Regions from separate parts of the Leifsonia sp. Soil_N53 genome, predicted to be linked through region 1. Evidence: predicted binding sites of a transcription regulator. Region 1 holds the regulator's gene; the other holds the start of a gene.
What was found. Region 1 encodes HrcA, which represses chaperone genes, less so after heat shock. Its sites were predicted from a motif close to TTNGCACTCGNNNNNNNCGAGTGCNAA; they were not measured.
Positions count from the first base shown of each region.

Region 2: a site for HrcA is predicted at 1,869-1,895, ahead of groL (chaperonin GroEL). Genes of this name have one in related genera too.

Region 1 is NZ_JBDGMM010000064.1:151,800-163,621, reverse strand. Features, by position in the region: gene rpsT (30S ribosomal protein S20) at 1-102, opposite strand, end outside; gene AC3A3H_RS14340 (NAD-dependent epimerase/dehydratase family protein) at 261-1,145, opposite strand; gene AC3A3H_RS14335 (amidohydrolase) at 1,245-2,465, shown strand; gene lepA (translation elongation factor 4) at 2,506-4,362, shown strand; gene AC3A3H_RS14325 (DUF1990 domain-containing protein) at 4,405-5,052, shown strand; gene hemW (radical SAM family heme chaperone HemW) at 5,052-6,281, shown strand; gene AC3A3H_RS14315 (DUF4870 domain-containing protein) at 6,294-6,683, opposite strand; gene AC3A3H_RS14310 (DUF4870 domain-containing protein) at 6,785-7,318, opposite strand; gene hrcA (heat-inducible transcriptional repressor HrcA) at 7,537-8,553, shown strand; gene dnaJ (molecular chaperone DnaJ) at 8,631-9,743, shown strand; gene AC3A3H_RS14295 (16S rRNA (uracil(1498)-N(3))-methyltransferase) at 9,760-10,488, shown strand; gene AC3A3H_RS14290 (histidine triad nucleotide-binding protein) at 10,512-10,877, shown strand; gene AC3A3H_RS14285 (PhoH family protein) at 10,969-11,822, shown strand, end outside.
Region 2 is NZ_JBDGMM010000031.1:110-11,931, forward strand. Features, by position in the region: partial or broken gene AC3A3H_RS02150 (hypothetical protein) at 1-120, opposite strand, end outside; gene groL (chaperonin GroEL) at 206-1,825, opposite strand; gene AC3A3H_RS02160 (cold-shock protein) at 2,022-2,225, opposite strand; gene AC3A3H_RS02165 (LytR C-terminal domain-containing protein) at 2,406-2,954, opposite strand; gene AC3A3H_RS02170 (DUF3263 domain-containing protein) at 2,977-3,276, opposite strand; gene msrB (peptide-methionine (R)-S-oxide reductase MsrB) at 3,446-3,889, shown strand; gene AC3A3H_RS02180 (nitroreductase family protein) at 3,889-4,446, shown strand; gene AC3A3H_RS02185 (DMT family transporter) at 4,458-5,408, opposite strand; gene AC3A3H_RS02190 (hypothetical protein) at 5,470-5,640, opposite strand; gene AC3A3H_RS02195 (dihydrolipoamide acetyltransferase family protein) at 5,637-6,992, opposite strand; gene AC3A3H_RS02200 (alpha-ketoacid dehydrogenase subunit beta) at 6,989-8,044, opposite strand; gene AC3A3H_RS02205 (thiamine pyrophosphate-dependent dehydrogenase E1 component subunit alpha) at 8,041-9,165, opposite strand; gene AC3A3H_RS02210 (Lrp/AsnC family transcriptional regulator) at 9,293-9,721, shown strand; gene AC3A3H_RS02215 (hypothetical protein) at 9,764-10,162, shown strand; gene AC3A3H_RS02220 (hypothetical protein) at 10,159-10,398, shown strand; gene AC3A3H_RS02225 (low temperature requirement protein A) at 10,395-11,591, shown strand; gene AC3A3H_RS02230 (thiolase family protein) at 11,632-11,822, shown strand, end outside.

The DNA.
Region 1 (11,822 bases):
GGCGCGGATGGCCGTCTTCAGCTGGCTCTTGACCGCCTTGTTGCGCTCCTGCGCCTTCTTGTTGGTCTTGTTGCGCTTGATCTGCGACTTGATGTTTGCCACGAATGGTTACTTTCGTTCGAAGTGAGTATCGGATGTTGCCGCTCAGCGAGAGAGGGCGCCTTGCGGCGTTCGTGCGGGACACCCACACGCAAGCCAACAAACAACTTTACCAGCGGCGGACCGTTGCGCCAAAACGTGTCGCCACGAGCCCGCCCGGCTCAGGCCTGTGCGAACTCCGGAGCGTAGCTGCCGGACGCGATCTCGTCGACAAGAGACGGGCCGTTGGGCTCCCAGCCGAGCTCGATCCGCGCCTTCGTGCCGCGCGCCTGCTGGTCGAGGAGCAGCGCTTCCGCGAGCCCTGCGCCCAGCCGCTCCTGGGACTGTGCGACCGTCTCGGCCTCCACTCCGGACGCGCCGGCGGCGGCCGCGGCGGCCTCGCCGAGCTCGCGCACCGTCGGGTTGGCTCCACTGGCGGCGATGTAGACGGAGCCGGCCGTGCCGTGCTCGAGCGCCAGCACGTACAGGGCGGCGAGGTCGTCCACGTGCACGGTGGACCAGTGCTGCGAGCCGTCGCCGATCAGCCGGAGCGGTGCCGCGTCGCCCGAGCCGTGCGGGGCGTCCACGATCACGCGCGCCAGGCCCGTGCCGCGGCCGTAGACCACCGACGGCACGACGACGGTCCCACGGACACCCGGGGCGGCGAGGACGACGGCCTCCGTCGCGCCGCGCCAGGCCGTGATCGCCGGCGGGGCAGCGGGGGAGTCCTCCGCGATGTCCGCGTTCGAGCCGTACGTCCAGACACCGCCGGTGTGCACGAACGGCTTGGCCGTCCCCGCGAGACCGTCGAGCACGGCCGGGATGAAGACCGGGTCGACGTCCGGCGCGGAGGCCAGGTGGATGACGCCGTCGCTCTCGCGCGCCAGCCGCGCGACGAGTTCCGCGTCGGTCGCGTCGCCGACCACGGCGGTGGCGCCGGCCGCTCGGACGGTCCCGGCCTTCGCCTCGTCGCGGACGAGCGCGGTGACGTCGTGGCCCTCCTCGAGGAGCCGGGAGAGGACGGAGGTTCCGATGTAGCCGGTCGCGCCGGTCAGGAGAATGCTCATGCCACGGGACAACGCACCGTTCGGTCGCGCATTCCCGAGGCCCCCGGCGCCGGCCCGCGCGGGTCTGCCGGCCACGGCGCGAAGCGTAGGCTCGATCCCATGACCGCTTCCAGCATCGCCATCGTCAACGCCTACGTCGTCCCGGTCGCCGGAGACCCCATCGAGAAGGGCACGGTGATCGTCGAGGACGGCCGGATCAGCACCGTCGGCCCGACTGCGGAGGTCGTCGTCCCGGCCGGCGTCCAGGTGGTCGACGCGAGCGGCAAGTGGGTGCTCCCGGGCTTCGTCGAGGCGCACGGGCACGTCGGCATCCACGAGGAGGCCAACGGCCCGGCCGGCGACGACACCAACGAGATGACGACGCCCAACACCGCCGCCGTGCGTGCGATCGACGCGGTCAACATCGACGACGAGGGCTTCCGCGACGCGCTCGCGGGCGGCGTCACCGCGATCGTCGTCAAGCCGGGCTCCGGCAACCCCATCGGCGGCCAGACCGTCGCGATCAAGAGCTGGGGCGGCCGCACCATCGACGAGCAGGTCATCCGGGAGGCCGTGAGCGTCAAGTCCGCGCTCGGCGAGAACCCGAAGCGCGTCTACGGCGGCAAGAACCAGACCCCGAGCACGCGGCTCGGCGTCGCCATGATCATCCGCCAGGCGTTCGTGGAGGCCCAGAACTACGCGGCGGCACGCGACGAGGCGGAGCGCGACGGCAAGGCGTTCGCGCGCGACCTCACCAAGGAGACTCTGGCGCGCGTCCTCGCCGGCGAGCTCGTCTGGGACCAGCACACCCACCGCCACGACGACATCGCGACCGCGATCCGTCTCGCCGACGAGTTCGGCTACAAGCTGGTCGTCAACCACGGCACCGAGGCGCACAAGATCGCCGACGTGCTCGCCGAGCGGGACATCCCGGTCATCTTCGGCCCTCTGTTCACCTCCCGCTCGAAGGTGGAGCTGCGCGACCGCGCCATCGCCAACCTCGCCCGCATCGCGGCAGCGGGCGTCCGGGTCGCCATCACGACCGACCACCCCGTGGTGCCGATCAACTTCCTGGTGCACCAGGCCTCGCTTGCGGTGAAGGAGGGGCTGCCGCGCGAGACCGCGCTGGAGGCCCTGACCGTCAACCCGGCGTCGTTCCTCGGACTGGACGACCGGGTCGGCGCGCTGAAGCCCGGGCTGGACGGCGACATCGTGGTCTGGTCCGGCGACCCGCTGGACGTGAACTCCCGGGCCGAGCGCGTCTTCATCGACGGCGCCGAGGTGTACCGCTGGGAGGACGGCGCCGGCCACGTGGTCGAGCGCGCCGAGCGCTTCGCCTGAGCGACGGGCGCGCCGAGGTTCATGGGAGAATGGCGACACAATGTCACCACGAGCCCTGAAGCCACTCGAGCCCGCCGCGACCGACCCGGCCTCCATCCGCAACTTCTGCATCATCGCGCACATCGACCACGGCAAGTCGACGCTGGCCGACCGGATGCTGCAGATCACGGGTGTGGTCTCCGACCGCGACATGCGCGCGCAGTACCTCGACCGCATGGACATCGAGCGCGAGCGCGGCATCACGATCAAGAGCCAGGCCGTGCGGATGCCGTGGGCCGTCGACGGCGGCACGTTCGCCCTCAACATGATCGACACCCCGGGGCACGTGGACTTCACCTACGAGGTGTCCCGCTCGCTCGCCGCGTGCGAGGGCGCCATCCTGCTGGTGGACGCCGCGCAGGGCATCGAGGCGCAGACGCTGGCGAACCTCTACCTGGCGCTCGAGAACGACCTCACGATCATCCCGGTGCTCAACAAGATCGACCTCCCCGCCGCCGACCCGGAGAAGTACGCGCAGGAGCTCGCCAGCCTGATCGGCGGCCGCCCGGAGGACGTGCTGCGCGTCTCCGGCAAGACCGGTATGGGCGTGGAGGCGCTGCTCGACCGGGTCGTGCAGGAGATCCCTGCGCCGGTGGGCGTGGCCGATGCTCCGGCGCGCGCGATGATCTTCGACTCCGTCTACGACAGCTATCGCGGCGTGGTCACGTACGTCCGCATGGTCGACGGCAAGCTCAGCCCGCGCGAGCGCATCCAGATGATGTCGACGAAGGCGACGCACGAGATCCTGGAGATCGGCGTCTCCGCCCCCGAGCCGACCCCCTCCAAGGGCCTCGGCGTCGGCGAGGTGGGCTACCTGATCACCGGCGTGAAGGATGTCCGCCAGTCCAAGGTCGGCGACACGATCACCACGGCCGCGAAGCCCGCGACCCAGGCCCTCGCGGGCTACACCGAGCCGAAGCCGATGGTGTTCTCCGGCCTGTACCCGATCGACGGCAGCGACTACCCGGAGCTGCGCGAGGCGCTCGACAAGCTCAAGCTGTCCGACGCCGCGCTCGTCTACGAGCCGGAGACCTCGGTCGCGCTCGGCTTCGGCTTCCGCTGCGGCTTCCTCGGCCTCCTGCACCTGGAGATCGTCACCGAACGCCTCGAACGCGAGTTCGGCCTCGACCTGATCACCACAGCCCCGAGCGTGATCTACGAGGTCACGACCGAGGACAAGAAGGTCATCACGGTCACCAACCCGAGCGAGTTCCCCGGCGGCAAGATCGCCAAGGTCGAAGAGCCGATGGTGAAGGCCGCGATCCTGGCGCCCAAGGACTACGTCGGCGTGATCATGGAGCTCTGCCAGAGCCGACGCGGCGCGCTCCTCGGCATGGAGTACCTCGGCGAGGACCGTGTCGAGATCCGCTACACCATGCCGCTCGGAGAGATCGTCTTCGACTTCTTCGACCAGCTGAAGAGCCGCACCGCGGGCTACGCCTCCCTCGACTACGAGCCCACGGGCCAGCAGGAGGCCGACCTCGTGAAGGTCGACATCCTGCTCCAGGGCGAGCAGGTGGATGCGTTCAGCGCGATCGTCCACCGCGACAAGGCGTACGCGTACGGTGTCCTGATGACCGGCCGGCTGCGCGAGTTGATCCCGCGCCAGCAGTTCGAGGTCCCCATCCAGGCCGCGATCGGCGCCCGCATCATCGCCCGCGAGAGCATCAGGGCGATGCGCAAGGACGTCCTCGCCAAGTGCTACGGCGGCGACATCACCCGCAAGCGCAAGCTCCTCGAGAAGCAGAAGGAGGGCAAGAAGCGCATGAAGATGGTCGGCCGCGTCGAGGTGCCCCAGGAGGCGTTCATCGCGGCGCTGTCGGGGGACACCGAGAAGGGCAAGGACGGGAAGAAGTAGCCGGGTTCGCACTCCCTCCCCATTTGACGCAGGATAGACAGCATGCGCCGCACCAGCTTCACCGACCAGCCCGTCACGTACGGGTTCATCGGCGGCACGCAGGCCTCCGATCTGCTCCACTACCCGCCGAAGGGCTACCGGCCGCTCGAGCGCAAGGTGCGGCTGGGCAGCGGTGAGGAGCGGTTCGAATCCGCGGCCGCCGCGCTGATGACGTGGGGCGTGCAGCGCAACAGCGGCATCCGGGTGACCGAGGTGAACGAGGGCACCGGGGTCCAGTACGAAGGCATCGAGTACGACGCCGACGGCACGCCCAAGGGGATGCGGGAGCACCGCACCGCCGAGGACGTGTTCGCCGACGACGGCACCCCGTTCATCCGCAACGGGATGACCGCCGTGCTCAAGGTGCCGTTCGGGCCGTTCCGGGTGTCCGCTCCGTGCCGCGTCGTCTACGTCGTCGACGAGCCGAACCGGCGCGGGTTCGCCTACGGCACGCTCAAGGGTCACCCGCAGAGCGGCGAGGAGGCGTTCTTGGTGGAGATGCGCGACGACGGCACCGTGTGGTTCGTGCTGCGCGCCTTCGCCCGGCCGTCCAACGCGTTCTACCGCCTGACCTCGCCCGTGCTGCGCGGCGTGCAGTCGCGTTTCACCAAGCGGTACCTGCGCGCGCTGCTGCCCGCGCGGGCGGCCTGATGCCCGGCGCCCTCCCGCTCGGGGATCCGGCCCCTGCCGACGGCGTCCTCCCGGCCAGTACAGCTCACGGCGCCGGCGAGCGCGACTTCGGCGTGTATCTGCACGTCCCCTTCTGCCGGGTGCGCTGCGGCTACTGCGACTTCAACACCTACACCGCCACCGAGCTCCGCGGTGTCTCCCAGTCCGAGTACGCGGGCCACGCCGTGCGCGAGGTGCGCTTCGCGCAGGAGGCGCTGGAGCGCAGCGGCGTCCCTGCCCGGGAGGTCTCCACCGTGTTCTTCGGCGGCGGCACGCCCACGCTGCTGCCGCCCGACGACCTGGGTGCGATGCTCGGCGCCGTGCGCGACGCCTGGGGGATCGCCGCGGGCGCCGAGGTGACGACGGAGGCCAACCCCGACTCGGTGGACGCCGACGACCTCCGCCGGCTCGCCGACGCCGGGTTCACCCGGGTGTCGTTCGGGATGCAGTCCGCCGTCCCGAGCGTGCTCGCCACGCTGGAGCGCACCCACGACCCGGAGCGCGTCCCGCTCGTCGTCCAGTGGGCGAGGGAGGCCGGCCTCCAGGTCAGCCTCGACCTCATCTACGGAACGCCGGGGGAGACCCTGGCCGACTGGTCGCGATCGCTCGAGGCGGCGCTGGCCTGCGAGCCCGACCACGTGTCGGCGTACGCCCTGATCGTCGAGCCCGGCACGAAGCTGGCGCGGCAGATCCACTCGGGAGCTGTGCAGGAGCCGGACGACGACCTCGAGGCCGACATGTACGAGCTCGCCGAGGCGCGGCTCGGCGCGGCCGGCTACGGCTGGTACGAGGTCAGCAACTGGGCGACCGACGAGGCGCACCGCTCCCGGCACAACCTGGCGTACTGGCTCGGGCACGACTGGTGGGGCGTCGGGCCCGGCGCGCACAGCCACGTCGGCGGCGTCCGCTGGTGGAACGTGAAGCATCCCGCCGCGTACGCGCAACGGGTCCTGGCGGGGGAGTCGCCCGCGGCCGGCCGCGAGACGCTCGACGGCGAGACCCGGCGCGTGGAGCGGGTCCTCCTGCTCACGCGCATCCGGGAGGGACTGCGCACCACCGAGCTGACCGAGGCCGGGCGCCGCGCGGTCGCCGGGCTGATCGCCGACGGGCTGGTGGACGCGAAAGCCGCCCTCGCCGGGTCGGTGGTGCTGACCCTGCGAGGGCGGCTGCTGGCGGACGCCGTCGTGCGACGGCTGCTCGCCGAGGAATAGCGCGGAGGCGCCCTAGCTCACGAACCTGATCGCGATCGGGTACGTGTAGAACGCGCCCTGGTTGGCCTTCACTGCGGCGATGATGCTGAAGACGATGTTCAGCACCCAGACGGCGAGGAAGATCAGGACGCCGATGCCGACGATGCTCAGGATGACGCCGACCGCGTACGCGATCGCGAGTGTGATCTGGAAGTTCAGCGCCGTCGCGGTGTGCGACCGGATGAACGGTCCGCGGTCCTTGAGGACGAGGTAGCCGACCAGGGCCGGGATGAAGCTGAACAGGATGCCGCCGATGTGGATCAGCGTCGCCCACAGCTTCTCGTCGGCCGGGCTCAGCTGCGGCTGCTGACCTCCGTACGGCTGCTGCGGGGGCGGCGGCGGGGGCGGGGGCGTAGCGGACATGGTCGTGTTCTCCTCCGATGAGTGGGAATGACGGGTCTCAGCCTAGGGGGCGGAGCGCGATCCTGAGAAGCAGCCGTGAGCCATTTCTCCGGATCGCGGTGTCACTTGATGAAGCGGAAGTTCAGGGGGTAACGGTAGGTCCCACCGCTGTTCACCCGCACGAAACCGAGGATCGAGAACACCAGGTTCACGATGTACAGCGCCCACGGGATGAGCAGGCTGAACAGCAGGTAGCCGATGCCGAACGTGAACGAGCCGATGATCACGCCGAGGATCTGAGAGGCCACCCAGGCCAGGATCCAGGTGATCTGCCAGTTCAGCGCCTCCTTGGCCTCCTGGTTGGTGAGGGCGCCGCGGTCCTTGAACACGAGCCAGATGATCAGGGACGGGAGGAACCAGAGGATGCCGCCGAGGTGGGCGAAGGACGCCCACTGCTTGTCCTGGGCGGGGTCGAGCGGCGCGGCGGGAGCGGTCGCGTACTGCGGCGGGACGGCGCCGGCGGGCTGACCGGCGGGAGGGGTGTACGGCTGCTGAGGCGGCACGGCGCCGGCGGGCTGGCCCGGCGCGGAGCCGTAGGGCTGCTGCGGAGGCTGGTCGCCCTGGCCGTCGGCCGGAGGCGGGGTCGGGTCTGACATGAGGAAACCCTTTCGTGGTCGGCTGCGGGGGCTTACCTGAGCCGGTGCGCACACAGTACTGCGCGCGGGCCCCGCGGTAAATGATCCGTGTCGCGCGTTGGCCGCCCTCCCGTGACGACGCGTTATGATTAGCACTCAGGATCTTCGAGTGCCAGTTCATTCGATGTCCTCCCGAGCTCGATCCTCGGGTGCCGAAGCGACGACAGGAGGCGGTTCGCGTGGTCTCGGAACGCAGTCTGGAAGTGCTCCGCGTCATCGTGCAGGACTATGTCGCCTCGCGCGAGCCGGTGGGCTCGAAGAGCATCGTCGAACGGCACGCCTTCGGCGTCTCGGCCGCGACCATCCGCAACGACATGGCCCTCCTGGAAGAGGAGGAGCTGATCGCGGCCCCGCACACCTCGTCCGGCCGGGTTCCCACGGACAAGGGCTACCGGCTCTTCGTGGACCACCTCGCCGAGGCGCGTCCGCTGTCCGCGGCCCAGCGCACGGCGATCGAGGCGTTCCTCGGCCAGTCCCTCGATCTGGACGACGTGCTCTCGCGCACAGTGCGCCTGCTGTCGCAGCTCACCAACCAGGTCGCCCTCGTGCAGTACCCGTCGGTGGCGCGCTCGCGCATCCGGCACATCGAGCTCGTCTCGCTCGGCTCCCGGCGGCTGCTGAGCGTGCTGATCACCGACTCGGGTGCGGTGGAGCAGCGCGTGATCGAGCTGCAGGAGGAGCTGGACGACGCGGAGATCGCCGAGATCCGCGGCGCCATCAACGGCGCCGCAGCGGGGCTCCAGCTGATCGACGCGGCCGTGCGGCTGCGCGAGCTGCCCGGCCACCTGACCGAGCGGACCCGCGAGCTCGTGGCGCCGGTCGCGGGCGCCCTGCTCGACCAGATCGCCGCCAACCGGCAGGACAAGCTGGTCATGGCCGGCGCGGCCAACCTGGCCCGCACGGAGACCGACTTCCCCGGCTCCATCACGCCCGTGCTGGAGGCCATCGAGGAGCAGGTGGTGCTGCTGCGGCTCTTCGACGAGATGGCGCTGGATCAGCACGGTGTCGCGGTCAGCATCGGCCGCGAGAACGCGGTCACCGGCCTGAGCGAGACCTCCGTCATGTCGAGCGGCTACACCTCCGGCTCCGACCTGGCGCGGGTGGGCCTGCTCGGCCCGCTCCGCATGGACTACTCGGGCAACATGGCCGCGGTCCGCGCCGTGGCGCGCTACCTCTCCCGCCTGCTCGGCGACTGACCTCCGACCCCGATCACCGCCTCCACCGGCTCCGACGCAACGAACTCCGACGCAACGAACAGAAGGAAAAGCCTTACGTGGCCGACCACTACGAAGTACTCGGCGTTGACCGCAACGCCACCCCCGACGAGATCAAGAAGGCGTACCGCCGGCTCGCGCGCGAGCTGCACCCGGACGTCAACCCGAGCTCCGAGGCGCAGGAGCGCTTCAAGCTCGTCACCCACGCCTACGACGTGCTGAGCGACCCGCAGCAGCGGCAGCAGTACGACCTGGGCGGCTCGACCGGCTTCGGCGGAGCGGGAGCGGGCGACTTCGCCGGCTTCGGCGACATCTTCGAGACCTTCTTCGGCGGAGGCGGCGGCGCCACCCGCGGACCGCGCTCCCGGCGCGAGCGCGGCCAGGACGCCCTGCTGCGCGTGGAGGTCGAGCTCGACGAGGTCGTCTTCGGGACCCACCGCGACCTCGACGTGGACACGGCAGTCGTCTGCGAGACCTGCAACGGTTCGTGCTGCCAGCCCGGCACCGCCCCGGTCACCTGCGACATCTGCCACGGCACCGGCAGCATCCAGCGCTCGGTGCGCTCGCTGCTCGGCAACGTGATGACCTCCAGCCCCTGCGGCAGCTGCCGCGGCTACGGCACCGTCATCGCCACGCCGTGCGTGACCTGCCAGGGCCAGGGCCGGGTGCGCGCGCGCCGCACGGTCGCGGTGGACATCCCCGCCGGTGTCGACACCGGCCTCCGGCTGCAGATGCCGGGATCCGGCGAGGCCGGCCCCGCGGGCGGCCCGAACGGCGACCTGTACCTGGAGATCAAGGTCAAGCACCACGAGGTGTTCAGCCGCGACGGCGACGACCTGCTCTGCACGCTGGAGCTGTCGATGGCCGACGCCATCCTCGGCACGACCGCGACGGTGAAGGCGCTCGACGGCGACATCCGCCTGGAGCTCAAGCCCGGTACCCAGAGCGCGGACATCATCTCAGTGAAGGACCGCGGGATCACGCACCTGCGCGGCAGCGGCCGCGGCGACCTGCGGGTGGGTATCCAGGTGGTCACGCCGACGAAGCTCGACCACAAGGAGAAGGAGCTGATCAAGAAGTTCGCGGCGACCCACCACAACCCGGAGCCGTCGCTCGCGCGCTTCCAGCAGGGCCTGTTCGCCAAGCTCCGCGACCGGTTCCTCAACCTCTGACAGGCGGGCGGAACGGATGAGTTCCCTCTATCTGCGCGAAGACCTCGCCGACGTCGAGGTGGGCGCCCGGCTGACCCTGACCGGGCCGGAGGCCAAGCACGCCTCCACCGTCAACCGGACCCGGCCGGGCGAGAGCGTGCTGATCGGCAACGGCCGCGGCCTGGTCGCGTCCGGCGAGGTGCTGGTCGCGACGAGCTCCGAGCTGACCATCGACGTGGAGGCCGTGGAGCGCGTCCCGCGCGCCGAACCGGCGATCACGCTCGTGCAGGCGCTCGCCAAGGGCGACCGCGACGAGCTCGCCGTGCAGGCGGCGACCGAGCTCGGCGTGGACTCGGTCGTGCCCTGGGCGGCCTCGCGGTCGGTGTCGCGCTGGGAGGGCGCCAAGGTGGCCAAGGGACGCGAGCGCTGGGCGGCGATCGTGCGCGAGGCGAGCAAGCAGTCGATCCGCGCCTGGACGCCGGAGGTCGGGGAGCTGGCCACGACGAAGCAGGTCGCTGCCCTGGCGGCGACGCACCGGGTCCTGGTGCTGGAGCCGGGCGCGGCCGACGCGCTCACCGCCGTGCGCCCGGACGGCCGGCCGCTGGCGCTCGTGGTCGGCCCGGAGGGCGGGATCGCGCCGCAGGAGCTGGCGGCGTTCCGCGCGGCGGGGGCGGAGGTCGTGCGGCTCGGCGACACGGTGCTGCGGACCTCCACCGCGGGACCGGCCGCCCTGGCCGTGCTCAACGCGGCGCTGGGGCGATGGTAGGGGTCGCGAATAGGATGGACCACATGGAGACAGGGGAGCGCTCGATCTTCTCGCGCATCATCGCAGGGGAGATCCCGGCCGACGTCGTGTACGACAGCGAACGCATCATCGCGTTCCGCGACATCGCGCCGAAGGCGCCCGTGCACCTGCTGGTCGTGCCGAAGACGGAGCGCTACCGCGACGTCGTCGAGCTCGCCGCGGGCGACCCTGCCCTGCTGGCCGAGCTCGTGGCGACCGCCCGGCTCCTGGCCGACGAGCACGCGGACGGCGATTTCCGTCTGATCTTCAACACCGGCGCAGGCGCGGGACAGACCGTGTTCCACGTCCACGCTCATTTGCTGGGCTCGCCCGCGGGCGGGCTCGAGGAAGGAAGCCTTGGCGACGAGTGACCCGACCACCCCGGAAGACTCCGTGACCCCGGAAGACTCCACGACCCCGGGAAGTCCGGCCGAGGCGCGCCTGAGCGTCGACGGGATCCAGATGGTGCGGCTGCTCGGCCCCCAGGACCGCCTGCTGACGACCCTGGAGCGTCAGTACCCGCTGGTCGACGTGCACGTGCGCGGCAACGAGATCAGCCTCAGCGGCGACCCCGCGCAGGTCGCCGCGGCGCGGGCTCTGCTCGAGGAGCTGCTGCAGATGGTCCGCAACGGGCAGGACCTCGGCCCTGCCGAGGTCGCCAGCTCGGCGCGGATGATGCGCAGTGACCTGAACCTCAGCCCGTCCGACGTGCTGAGCCAGGCGATCCTCACCGCGCGCGGCAAGAGCATCCGGCCGAAGACGCTCGGCCAGAGCCAGTACGTCGACTCCATCGACCACAACACGATCGTTTTCGGCATCGGCCCCGCCGGAACCGGCAAGACCTACCTGGCGATGGCGAAGGCCGTCCAGGCCCTGCAGCGCAAGGAGGTCAGCCGGATCATCCTGACCCGCCCGGCGGTGGAGGCCGGCGAGCGGCTCGGCTACCTGCCCGGCACGCTCACCGACAAGATCGACCCCTACCTGCGCCCGCTCTACGACGCGCTCAACGAGATGCTCGACCCGGAGCTCGTGCCCAAGCTGCTCGCGGCCGGCACGATCGAGGTCGCCCCGCTGGCGTACATGCGCGGCCGCACCCTGAACGACTCGTTCATCATCCTGGATGAGGCGCAGAACACGACGCCGGAGCAGATGAAGATGTTCCTCACCCGGCTCGGCTTCAACTCGAAGATGGTCGTGACCGGCGACATCACCCAGATCGACCTGCCGAACGCGGCGAGCGGCCTGCGGCTGGTGACGCGCGTCCTGAACGACATCGACGACATCCACTTCTCGCGGCTGACGAGCGAGGACGTGGT
Region 2 (11,822 bases), on a different contig from region 1:
AGCGGAGGTCGCGCGCGGACTCGTCGGTCCGGCGCCGGGGAGCCCGAGCGCCTGGCAGCCGGAGAGACACAGCAGCGCGGTCGCCAGCGCCGCCGCTCCCCACCATCGCCTCGCCGTCATGGTCCCTCTCGATCGAGACGACGATAACAGCGAAGAGGGCGCCTCCCGCGAACGGGAGACGCCCTCTACAGCGTGTCGGACGGACTCAGAAGTCCATGCCGGCGCCCGGGTCGCCGACCGGTGCGGCGTTCTTCTCGGGCTTGTCGGCGACGACGGCCTCGGTGGTGAGGAACAGGCCCGCGATCGACGCGGCGTTCTGCAGCGCCGAGCGGGTGACCTTCACCGGGTCGTTGATGCCGGAGGCCAGCATGTCGACGTACTCGCCGGTCGCGGCGTTGAGGCCGTGGCCCACGGGGAGCTCGCGCACCTTGGCGACCACGACGCCGGCCTCGAGGCCCGCGTTGATGGCGATCTGCTTCAGCGGAGCCTCGATGGCGACCCGGACGATGTTCGCGCCGGTCGCCTCGTCGCCCGTGAGCTGGAGCTTCTCGAACGCGGTCTTGCCGGCCTGGATGAGGGCCACGCCACCACCGGCGACGATGCCCTCCTCGACGGCGGCCTTCGCGTTGCGGACGGCGTCCTCGATGCGGTGCTTGCGCTCCTTGAGCTCGACCTCGGTGGCCGCGCCCGCCTTGATGACGGCGACGCCGCCGGCGAGCTTCGCGAGACGCTCCTGGAGCTTCTCACGGTCGTAGTCCGAGTCGGTGTTCTCGATCTCGCCGCGGATCTGGGCCACGCGACCGGCGATGGCGTCGGGGTCGCCCGCGCCCTCGACGATGGTGGTCTCGTCCTTGGTGATGACGACCTTGCGGGCCTGGCCGAGCAGGTCGAGGGTGACGTTCTCGAGCTTGAGGCCGACCTCCTCGGAGATGACCTGGCCGCCGGTCAGGATCGCGATGTCCTGCAGCATGGCCTTGCGGCGGTCGCCGAAGCCCGGGGCCTTGACGGCGACGGACTTGAAGATGCCGCGGATCTTGTTGACGATCAGGGTGGCCAGGGCCTCCCCGTCGACGTCCTCGGCGATGATGAGGAGCTGCTTGTTGGCCTGGATCACCTTGTCGACGATCGGGAGCAGGTCCTTGATCGAGGAGATCTTCTGGTTGGCGATGAGGATGTAGGTGTCCTCGAACACCGCCTCCTGGCGGTCCTGGTCGGTGACGAAGTACTGCGACAGGAAGCCCTTGTCGAAGCGCATGCCCTCGGTCAGCTCGAGCTCGGTGCCGAAGGTGTTCGACTCCTCGACGGTGACGACGCCCTCCTTGCCGACCTTGTCGATCGCCTCGGCGATGATCTCGCCGATGGTGGTGTCGCCGGCGGAGATGGACGCGGTGGCGGCGATCTCGGCCTTGGTCTCGACCTCCTTGGCGCTGGCGATGAGCTCCTCGGTCACGGCCGCGACGGCCTTCTCGATGCCGCGCTTCAGCGTGATGGGGTCGGCGCCGGCGGCCACGTTGCGGAGGCCCTCCTTGACGAGCGCCTGAGCGAGGACGGTGGCGGTGGTGGTGCCGTCGCCCGCGACGTCGTCGGTCTTCTTGGCGACCTCCTTGACGAGCTCTGCGCCGATCTTCTCGTACGGGTCGTCGAGCTCGATCTCCTTCGCGATGGAGACGCCGTCGTTCGTGATGGTGGGAGCGCCCCACTTCTTCTCGAGGACGACGTTGCGACCGCGCGGGCCCAGCGTCACCTTGACGGTGTCAGCCAGGATGTTGAGGCCGCGCTCGAGGCCGCGACGGGCTTCCTCGTCGAAAGCAATGATCTTTGCCATGTGTTTCTCGTCCCTCCCGGACGTCTGCGAAAGATTCGGTGTGTTAGCACTCGATCAGATGGAGTGCTAAAGCGATTCTGGCACTCGCGCCCATGGAGTGCAAGGCGAACGGCGAGCCCGCGTTCCGCGCAGAGAGAAAGGAGCGCCGCCCCGAAGGGCGGCGCTCCTCTTATATGGTCTTGCCGATCGCTGCGTACTACAGCGGACGCACCGACTCGGCCTGCGGGCCCTTGTTGCCCGAGCCGACCTCGAACTGCACCTGCTGGCCCTCTTCGAGAACCTTGTAGCCGTTCATGTCGATTGCGGAGTAGTGAACGAAAACGTCCTGTCCCCCACCATCGACGGTGATGAATCCGTAGCCCTTTTCAGCGTTGAACCACTTCACGGTCCCGTTCGCCATGCATTACTCCCATTGCTGTGTCGCTCGCCCGGTCCAGCGCCGCGCGTTGACTCCCGATCCTAATGCTTGCAATAGCTGTTCACGCCAGTGTTTTCGCCATTCCGTTACCAAATCGGCCCAAAGTTAAACACACATGAAACAAAGGGGTGACGCCCTGTCCCCGCTCCGGAGGACGCCCGGTCAGCCCGTGTAGTTGCTGCCGACGACCACGGTCAGGTCGGCGCCGCTGCCGGCGAAGTCCTGCGTCAGGGAGACCGTCGCCCCCGGGAGCGACTGCGCCACCCCGAGCGCCGCGGCCTCGTTCTTCGGGTCGGAGTAGTAGACGATCGTCTGCGTCAGGTCCTGCCGGTCGGCGTTCGCGACGGCCCCGACCTTCCAGCCCGCCTGCGTCAGGGTGTCGCCCACCTTGCCGCCGAGACCCGAGGTCGTGGTGCCGTTCAGCACGTTCACCGTCAGGGACGGGTCGACCGTCGGCACGATGGTCGGGGTGGGAGTCGGGGTCGGGGTGGGCGTGCCGCTGGAAGAGTTGGGCGTGCCGTGGAACGAGATGGAGCCGCTCACCAGCGACAGCCCGAAGATGCCGGCGCCGACGAGGACGACGACGGCGAGCGCCGCCCAGCCGACCGCGATCCAGCCGCGGCCCTTCGGGCGGGGAGCCCGGTGCGCCCCGACGCGCTGCAGGTCGTCGGGGATGTCGTCGAACCGGTCTCTCGGGTACTTCTCTGCCATCTACGGGTGATTCCTCGCGGTGTCAGTCGCCGGACGGGAGTGTCCGGGATCGCCGTGCAGCCAGCCTGGTCTCGCGCAGCCGGAGCAGGCGCTTGACGAGCATGGGGTCGTGCCTGAGCGCCTCCGGCCGGTCGATCAGGGCTCCGAGGAGCTGATAGTACCGCGCGGCGGAGAGGCCGAACTCCTCGCGGATGGCCTTCTCCTTGGCGCCGGCATGCCGCCACCACTGACGCTCGAACGCGAGGATCGCCGCCTCACGGTCGGTCAGGCCGCTCGCGTCCGGCGCGGGGATCCGGTGGTCCGCAGTCTCCGCCACGTGCACCGCCTCCCCTCACCGTCTCGAGTCAGCCCTTCCCCGCGCTCGCGCCTCATCCTAGGCGCGCTGTCCTGTGCGTTGCCCGTTTGGCCGCGGCAGGTCGCGCGCCGAAACAGGGAACAGCGGCGCCAGCCCTGCCGTTTAGGCTGGAGACGGACGACGAAAGGAACGCACGATGAGCGCATCGCACGAGGCAGCGCAGGGCACGGCAGCGCACGAGGGATTCGGGGTCAGCAAGACCGACGAGGAGTGGCGGCGCGAGCTGAGCCCCGAGCAGTACGCCGTGCTGCGCGAGGCGGGCACCGAGCGCCCGTGGACCGGCGAGCTGCTCGACGAGGGCCGCGCCGGCCTCTACACCTGCGCCGCGTGCGGAGCAGAGCTGTTCAAGTCGGGCACGAAGTTCGACAGCGGCTGCGGCTGGCCGAGCTTCTACGAGTCGATCCGCCCGGAGGCGGTGCAGCTCCTCGAGGACGACAGCCTGGGCATGGTGCGCACCGAGGTGCGCTGCGCGAACTGCGATTCGCACCTGGGCCACGTGTTCCCCGACGGCTTCGGCACCCCGACGGGCGACCGCTACTGCATGAACTCGATCTCGCTGAACTTCACGCCCGAGAGCTGATGGCGGACAGCGACCTGGCCGCGCGCGTGGCGGCCCGGCGGTCGTACTCGCGCGTGACGGCCGAGGCTCCGACCCACGAGGAGCTGCTGCCGCTCGTCGCCGCCGCGGGACGCGTCGCCGATCATTCGGCGCTGCATCCGTGGCGGGTCATCGAGCTGCGCGGCGACGCGCGGGAGCGCCTGGGACAGGCGTTCGTGAAGGACGCCGGGGTGACCGGCGCGGAGGCCGAGAAGCTGGCGGCCAAGCCGTTGCGCTCCTCCCTCCTGCTGGCGATCGTGGCCGTGCGCACGAAGAACGAGAAGGTGCCGGGCTGGGAGCAGGACGCGGTCGCCGCCGGCGTCGCGCACCTCCTCAGCCTGCTCCTGCACGACGCCGGCTGGGGTGTGATGTGGCGGACCGGCCACCACACCCGTTCCAAGGCCGTCCATCGGATGCACGGCCTCGCGAAGAACGAGCGGCTGCTCGGCTGGCTCTACGTGGGCGGCGTGCCCGACGACGGCAAGGAGGGCCACCGGACCACCCTCGACGCCGAGCGCTTCCTCAGCACGCTCGACTGACGATCGTCCCGTCAGGTCGTCGGCGAGCGGCGGGGCCAGCGGACGCTCGCGACGACGACCGCGAGGAGGGCGAGCAGCGTGCCGGCGATCGTCGAGAACGCCACGGGGGCGGGCGAGCTGGGCGCGAGCAGGTCGAGCAGCAGCGCGGTCACCAGCTGGCCGGCGACGGTCGCGAGGCCGAGCAGCAGCACGCCCGTGATCCGGACGAGCAGCGCGGCCGCCGCGATGAAGACGCAGCCGATCGCACCGCCGAGATACAGCCAGGGCTCGGTCGGGAGCGGCTCGGGGAGGCCGCGGACGCTCCAGTCCACGGCCGTGAGCACCAGGAGCACGCTCGTGCCGACGACGAAGTTGATGAAGGTCGCCGTCAGGGCGCTCTCGGCGACCACCCGGACCTGACCGTTGACGGCCTGCTGCCAGCCGAGGCCGAGACCCGCGATCAGCGGCAGCAGCATCAGCCAGATCGGTACGGGACCGCCGAGCTGCGCGGACACCGCCCAGCTCACGGCACCGAGCGCGATGACGGCGCCGGCGAGCCGGGCTGGCGTGATCAGGCGCCGGCCGCCCGGGCCGAGGCCGATCCGGTCGAGCACGAGCCCGCTGACGGTCTGCCCGGCGACCACCGCGACCGTGAACAGCGCGACCCCGAGCACCGCCGCGGCGACGCCCTGCGACAGCACCAGGAACGCGCCCGCGGTGCCGCCGGCGACGTACCACCAGCGCAGCTCGCGCGCGCGCAGCGCGGCCACGACCCGGCCGAGCCCGCGCCGGCCCGCGGGCGCGACGGCCATCGCGACGAGCAGGATCACCAGCCCGGAGCCGAACGAGATGACCGCGGCGGTCACGCCGTCATCGAGCCGCTGGCCCAGCTCGCCGTTGATGCGCGACTGGAGCGCGACGCCCGCCCCGCAGAAGATCGCGCAGACCAGCGCGAGCCAGAGCGGGAACGGGCGGGAGGTCACTCCGCCAAGCCTAGGGTGCGAGCGCCCAGTGCGCCGACCGCTCAGGGTGCGGAGCGGACGCTCAGGGCGCCGGCGCGTCGCCGTCGCTGGGCGAGGGGTGCGGGAGCCAGGGGATGTTCTCCTCGGGCGCGACGTCCTTCTCGAAGTCGAGGTCGTAGTCGTCGCCCCGCTCGACCAGGTCGGGCTTGTCGGCGTCGTCGGGCTCTGCTGCGTGCTTCGGCTTGTCGCTCATCCCTTCACCGTACCCGGCGACTCCGCGGCGAGGAAGGCGATCGGCGACTCGATCGCGTCGGCGATCTCGCGGAGGAAGCGGGCCGCCACACCGCCGTCGGTGACCCGGTGGTCGAAGACCAGGCTGAGCTGCACGATCCGGCGCGGGACGACGGCGCCGTCGACCACCCAGGGGCGCTCGATGACGCGGCCGATGCCGAGGATGGCGACCTCCGGGTGGTTGATGATCGCGGCGCTGCCGTCGACGCCGAGGCTGCCGTAGTTGTTCACGGTGAAGGTCGAGCCGGTCAGCTCCGCCGGCGGGAGAGCGCCGTCGCGGGCGGCGGCGGCCAGCCGGCCGAGTTCGGCGTCGAGCTCGCGGACACTCGCCCGGTCGGCGCGGCGGATGACCGGGACGAGGAGGCCGCGCGGGGTGTCGGCGGCGAAGCCGAGGTTCACCCCGGCGAACAGCTCGAGACCGTCGCCGTCCGCGGTGACCCGGCCGGCGAGCTCGGGATGCCGCCCCAGCGCGCTCAGCGCGAACCGCGAGACGAAGGCGAGCATCGAGGGGGGCTTGCCCGATGCCGCGAGGGCTCGCCTGGCCTCCCACAGCTCGGTGGCGTCGACGTCCACCCAGACGGTGGCCTCCGGGATCTCCGAGCGGCTGCGCGTCATCGTCTCGGCGACGGTGCGGCGCAGGCGGGAGAACGGGGTGACGGAGGCGATGTCGAGGCCGGTGCGGGGGTCGGCGCCGTGCCGGGGTTCGGGGGCGGGCATGGGGGTGGACGGTGCGGGACGGGTGGGTGCGGCGGTGGGCGCGGTCGCCTTCGCCGCCGCGAGTGCGGCTTCCACATCCCGTCGCGTGACGACGCCTCCCGCGCCGGTCGGCGTGAGCGAGGCGAGGTCGATGCCGTGGCTGTGCGCGAGCGCGCGGACCACCGGCGACACGACCGGCACGATCCGGCTCGGCGCTCCGGAGGTCACGCCCGGGCCGCGCTGTGCGGCGCGGCCGCGGCGGCGGGCGGTGGCGTGGTCGGTGGTGCCGTAGCCGACGAGCACCTGGCCGGAGCCGGCGGCGACCGGTTCGAGCTCGCGTTCCTGCTCGACGGCGACGGCCTCGGCCGGGCCCTCCACCTCCGCGTCCTCCCGCACCTCCAGCAGTGGCGCGCCGACCAGGATGGTCTCGCCCTCCTCGCCGTGGCAGACGGCGACGACCCCGGCGTACGGGGACGGCACCTCCACGACCGACTTGGCGGTCTCCACCTCGGCGATCGGCTGGTCCACGGCCACCGTGTCGCCGACCGCCACCAGCCAGTGCACCAGCTCGGCGTCCGCGAGTCCTTCGCCCAGATCGGGCAGCGCGAAGACCTTCATGCGTCCTCCCACTGGAGGTCGTCGACGGCGTCGAGGATGCGGTCCACACCCGGCAGGTAGTAGCGCTCCAGCTTCGGCGGCGCGAACGGGGTGTCGAAGCCGGTCACCCGGCGCACCGGCGCCTCCAGATAGTGGAAGCAGCGCTCGGAGACCCGGGCGGCGATCTCGGAGGCCACGCTCGCGAAGCCCGGCGCCTCGGCCACGACGACAGCGCGGCCGGTGGCGCGCACGGCGGCGCACACGGTCTCGTCGTCGAACGGGGTGAGGGTCCGCACGTCCACGACCGCGAGGCTGCGGCCCTCCGCGGCGGCGGCCTCCGCTGCGGCGAGCGCCACCGGGACCGTGGGTCCGTACGCGATCAGGGTCGCGTCGGTGCCCTCCCGGGCGACGCGCGCGCGGCCGAGCTCGGGCAGCGGGGCCGTCGTGTCGACCTCGCCGGTCGACCAGTACAGCTTCTTCGGCTCCAGGAACACCACCGGATCGGGGAACGCGATCGCGGCGCGCAGCAGGCCGTAGGCGTCCTGCGGCGTCGCCGGCGACACCACGGTCAGGCCAGGGGTGTGGACGTAGTAGGCCTCGGAGGAGTCGGAGTGGTGCTCGACGCCGCCGATCCCGCCCGCGAAGGGGATGCGGATGACCATCGGGAGCCGGACCTTGCCGCGGGTGCGGTTGCCCATCTTCGCCACGTGATCGACGATCTGCTCGAACGCCGGGTAGGCGAACGCGTCGAACTGCATCTCGACCACCGGGCGCATCCCGTTCATCGCCATCCCGACGGCGGTTCCGACGATGCCGGACTCGGCCAGCGGGGTGTCGAAGCAGCGCTGCTCGCCGAAGCGCTTCGTCAGGCCGTCGGTGATGCGGAAGACCCCGCCGAGCGTGCCGACGTCCTCGCCGAACACCAGCACCGACGGGTCGGCCTCGAGGGCGTCGGCGAGGGCGCGGTTGAGCGCCTGGGCCATGGTCATGGTCGCGACCGCGGGCTGCGCGGGCTCGGACGGCCGTTCGGGCTCGGGCTGCCGGTCGGCGGGGGCGTCGTGCATGAGCGTCATCGGGCGACCTCCTCGGTGCGGGACTCGGTGCGGGCCTCTGCGCGGGACTCTGCGGCGAGCTCGGCCGCCAGCAGTTCGGACTGCTCGCGCAGCTGCGGGGTCGGCTCGGCGTAGACGTACGCGAACAGGTCGAGCGGCTGCGGCTCGGCATCGGCCATGATGCGGGCGCGCAGGTCGAGGGCGACCCGTTCGGCGTCGGCCTGGAACTCGGCGACGTCGCCGTCGGTCAGGGCGCCCTCCGCCGTCAGCCAGGTGCGCAGGCGCAGCAGCGGGTCGCGGGCGAGCCACGGCTCGACCTCCGCCGCGGTGCGGTAACGGGTGGCGTCGTCGGCGTTGGTGTGCGACTTCATCCGGTAGGTGATCGCCTCCACGAGCGTGGGGCCGCCGCCCTCGCGGGCCTCCGTGACGGCCTCCCCCAGCACCGCCAGCAGCGCCGCGAGGTCGTTGCCGTCGACGAGCCGGCCGCGCATCCCGTAGCCGACGCCCTTGTGCGCGAGGCTCGGCGCGGCCGTCTGCCGGCTGAGCGGCACGGAGATCGCGTAACCGTTGTTCTGGACCAGGAAGACGACGGGGAGATGGAAGACGGCCGCGAAGTTGAGGGCCTCGTGGAAGTCGCCTTCGCTGGTGGCGCCGTCGCCGCACAGCGCGACGACCACGGTGTCCTCGCCGCGCAGCCGCGCCGCGTGCGCGAAGCCGACCGCGTGCAGCAGCTGGGTCGCCAGCGGGGTGGCCTGCGGCGCGACGCGGTACTGGTTCGGGTCGTAGCCGGAGTGCCAGTCGCCGCGCAGGAGCAGGAACGCCTCGAACGGGTCGACCCCGCGGGAGACCACGGCCACCGAGTCACGGTAGGTGGGGAACAGCCAGTCGCCGTCGCCGAGCACCATCGCCGCGGCGACCTCGCAGGCCTCCTGGCCGTGCGACGACGGGTACACGGCCAGCCTGCCCTGCCGCACCAGCGCGTCGGCCTGATCGTTGAGCCGCCTGCCCAGCACGAGCCGGCCGTAGCCCTCCCGCAGGAGGTCGGCGGACGGGAACGCGTAGTGCTCGTGCGGGTGGCCCGAGCCCTGCTCGTCGATGAGCCGCAGCGGGGTGTCGCCCGGCATCAGATCGTCGGCGTGCATCTGTTCTCCTTCGAAAGACGTCGCTGATCATCAGGATGACTTCGCTGGACCCCGTTTGCCAGGCGTCCGCGACTTTCGAGACGAATGGATGCGCAGCCGCGCGATGGATGCCAAACTGTCTTCCACCATGGACGACATCGACACCCGCATCGTGGACGCCCTGCGCGCCGACGGCCGGGCCTCCATCACGGCGGTCGCCGAGGCGGCGCACGTCTCCCGGGCCAACGCCTACGCCCGCGTCTCCCGCCTGGTCGACGAGGGCGTGATCACGGGCTTCACCGCCAAGGTCGACCCGCGCCGCTCCGGCCGCGCGTCGTCGGCGTACGTGACGATGCGCGTGGAGCAGGCGGCCTGGCACGACCTCCGCGAACGGCTGCGCGCCATCCCGGAGGTGGAGCACTTCGCACTGGTCGGCGGCGACTTCGACGTCATCCTGCTGGTGCGGGCGCGCGACAACGAAGACCTGCGGCGGGTGGTGCTGGAGGAGCTGACCAGCATCCCGTCGGTGCGGGACACCAAAACGTCGCTGGTGTTCGAGGATCACGACCTGCGCTAGGCGGCTGGTGCGCGGGGACACGGGACTCGGTACGCTCGCGTCATGGCGGGCGCGCTCACCTCGGAGCTGACGGTCGGGGACCTGATGGCCCTCGCCCGGCTGGGCGACCGCGCGGCCGTGGACGGGCTCACGGTCGCGCTGACCTGGCGGTACGAGCACACGCTGACGCTGGCGAAGGCGCTGGCCGCGGCCGGATCCGGGGTGATCCTGTCGCTCGTGGTGCCGGTGCTGCAGTCGGATCCGGCGGTGAATCCGGTGCCGGTCGCGGCGTGGCTGTGGGTGCTCATCGCGGGGACGGTCACAATGGCGAGCGGCGGCGTCTTCTACCTGCTCGCCCGGCGGGCGCAGCGGACATTCGTGCTCGCGCAGGGGCTGCTCGCCGAACTGCTCGCGCTGCGTGCGACCCCTCCTGCGCCTCCCGCCGAAGGAGGCGCCCGGTGAGCACCACCATCGTCGTCGTCCTCGCCTCCATCGTCGTGGTGCTGGCCGTCGCCATCGCCGTCGCCGCGCTCCTCGTGCGGCAGAACCGGCTCCGGTCCGACCGCGATCGGTCGGCCGCGCTCGGGACCCCCGCCGCGTGGAGTGCGCTCGACGGGATCACGCTGAGCGGGTACGCCGACGACGAGCGCGTGCGTGCGGCGGTCGACGGGTTCCTGAGGGCCGGCCGACGCGGATGAGCGGCGGTCGCCTCCCCCGCCTCCCCGTCGCGGGCGACCGGGACCCGTCGCGGGCGCACTGGATGGAGCTGTTCTTCGATCTGGTGTTCGTCGCGCTGGTCGGGCAGCTCGCCCACGGCCTGCACGCCGAACCGTCGTTCGGCACGCTCGCGGTGTTCGTCGCCCTGTTCGCGTCGGTGTGGTGGTCGTGGGTGAATCTGACCTTCGTCGTGGATGTGTCGCCGCAGCTGAGCCGCCGGCGGCTGTCGCTCGTGATGCTGATCGCGATGTTCGCGGTCGGCGCGCTCGCGGTCGCGGCCCCGGAGGCGGTCGGCGACCGGGCCTGGCTGTTCGCGGCGGGAAACGCGCTGCTGCGGGTGCTGCTGCTGGTGGTGTGGATCCGCTTCTCGTGGTCGAACGGTGTGGCCTCCCGGGTCCGCATCCTCGCCTACAACGGCCTGACCGCCGTGATCTGGCTGGTCTCGATCGTCCTCCCGGCGCCCGCGAACTACGTGCTGTGGGCGGTCGCGATCGTGCTGGAGGTCGTGCTGCTGACCGCGACCTCCGGCAGCTGGGCGGCGATCGCGCTCGACCGGCTGAACGTCGAGCACCTCTCCGAGCGGTTCGGGCTGCTCGTGATCATCGTGCTCGGCGAGTCGGTGCTGAGCATCGTCGCGGCGGTGAGCGACGCCTGGACGGTCGCCGCCGGGCTGGTCGGCGCGCTCGCGCTGCTGGTGACCTCCGGGCTGGCCTGGTCGTTCTTCCTCTACGGCGTGGATGCCATGACCAGCGGGCTGGAGCGCCTGCTGGCGGCCGGCGACGTGCGCACGATCCGGGACACCGTGGCCTTCCTCCCGTTCCTGCTGCTGGCCGGGGTCACCGCGCTCTCCGGAGCGCTCGCGGCGGCGATCGCGCATCCCGGCGAACCGCTGCCGCCGGCGCTGGCCGTCTCGCTCGGCGGCGGCATCGCGCTGTTCTACCTGACGAACGCGATCATCGCCCGGCGCTTCGGCGACCCGTGGCGGGTCGTGCTGCGCTGGGCGGTTCCGGCGGTGGGGCTGCCTCTCCTGCTCGCGCTGGCGGCGCTGTGGGTGCCCGCCGCGGCGTCGATCGGCTGCGCGGTGGTGATCCTGGGGGTGGTCGTGGCGTCCGCCGAGCTCGGCTCGCGCTCGCGGCGGTTGCTCGCCGGTCGGGGTTCTGCGAGTATTTACTAGCTGAACGTTCGTTCGGTAATTCGCATTCGAAGGAGCTGCGATGGCCGAGGCCTACCTCGTCGGAGGGGTCCGCACCGCGGTCGGACGCTACGGCGGAGCGCTGGCGGGCGTGCGGCCCGACGATCTGGCGGCACTGGTGGTCGGCGAGGCGGTGCGCCGCGCGGGCGTGGACGGGTCGGCCCTCGATGACGTGATGCTCGGGGCCGCGAACCAGGCCGGCGAGGACAACCG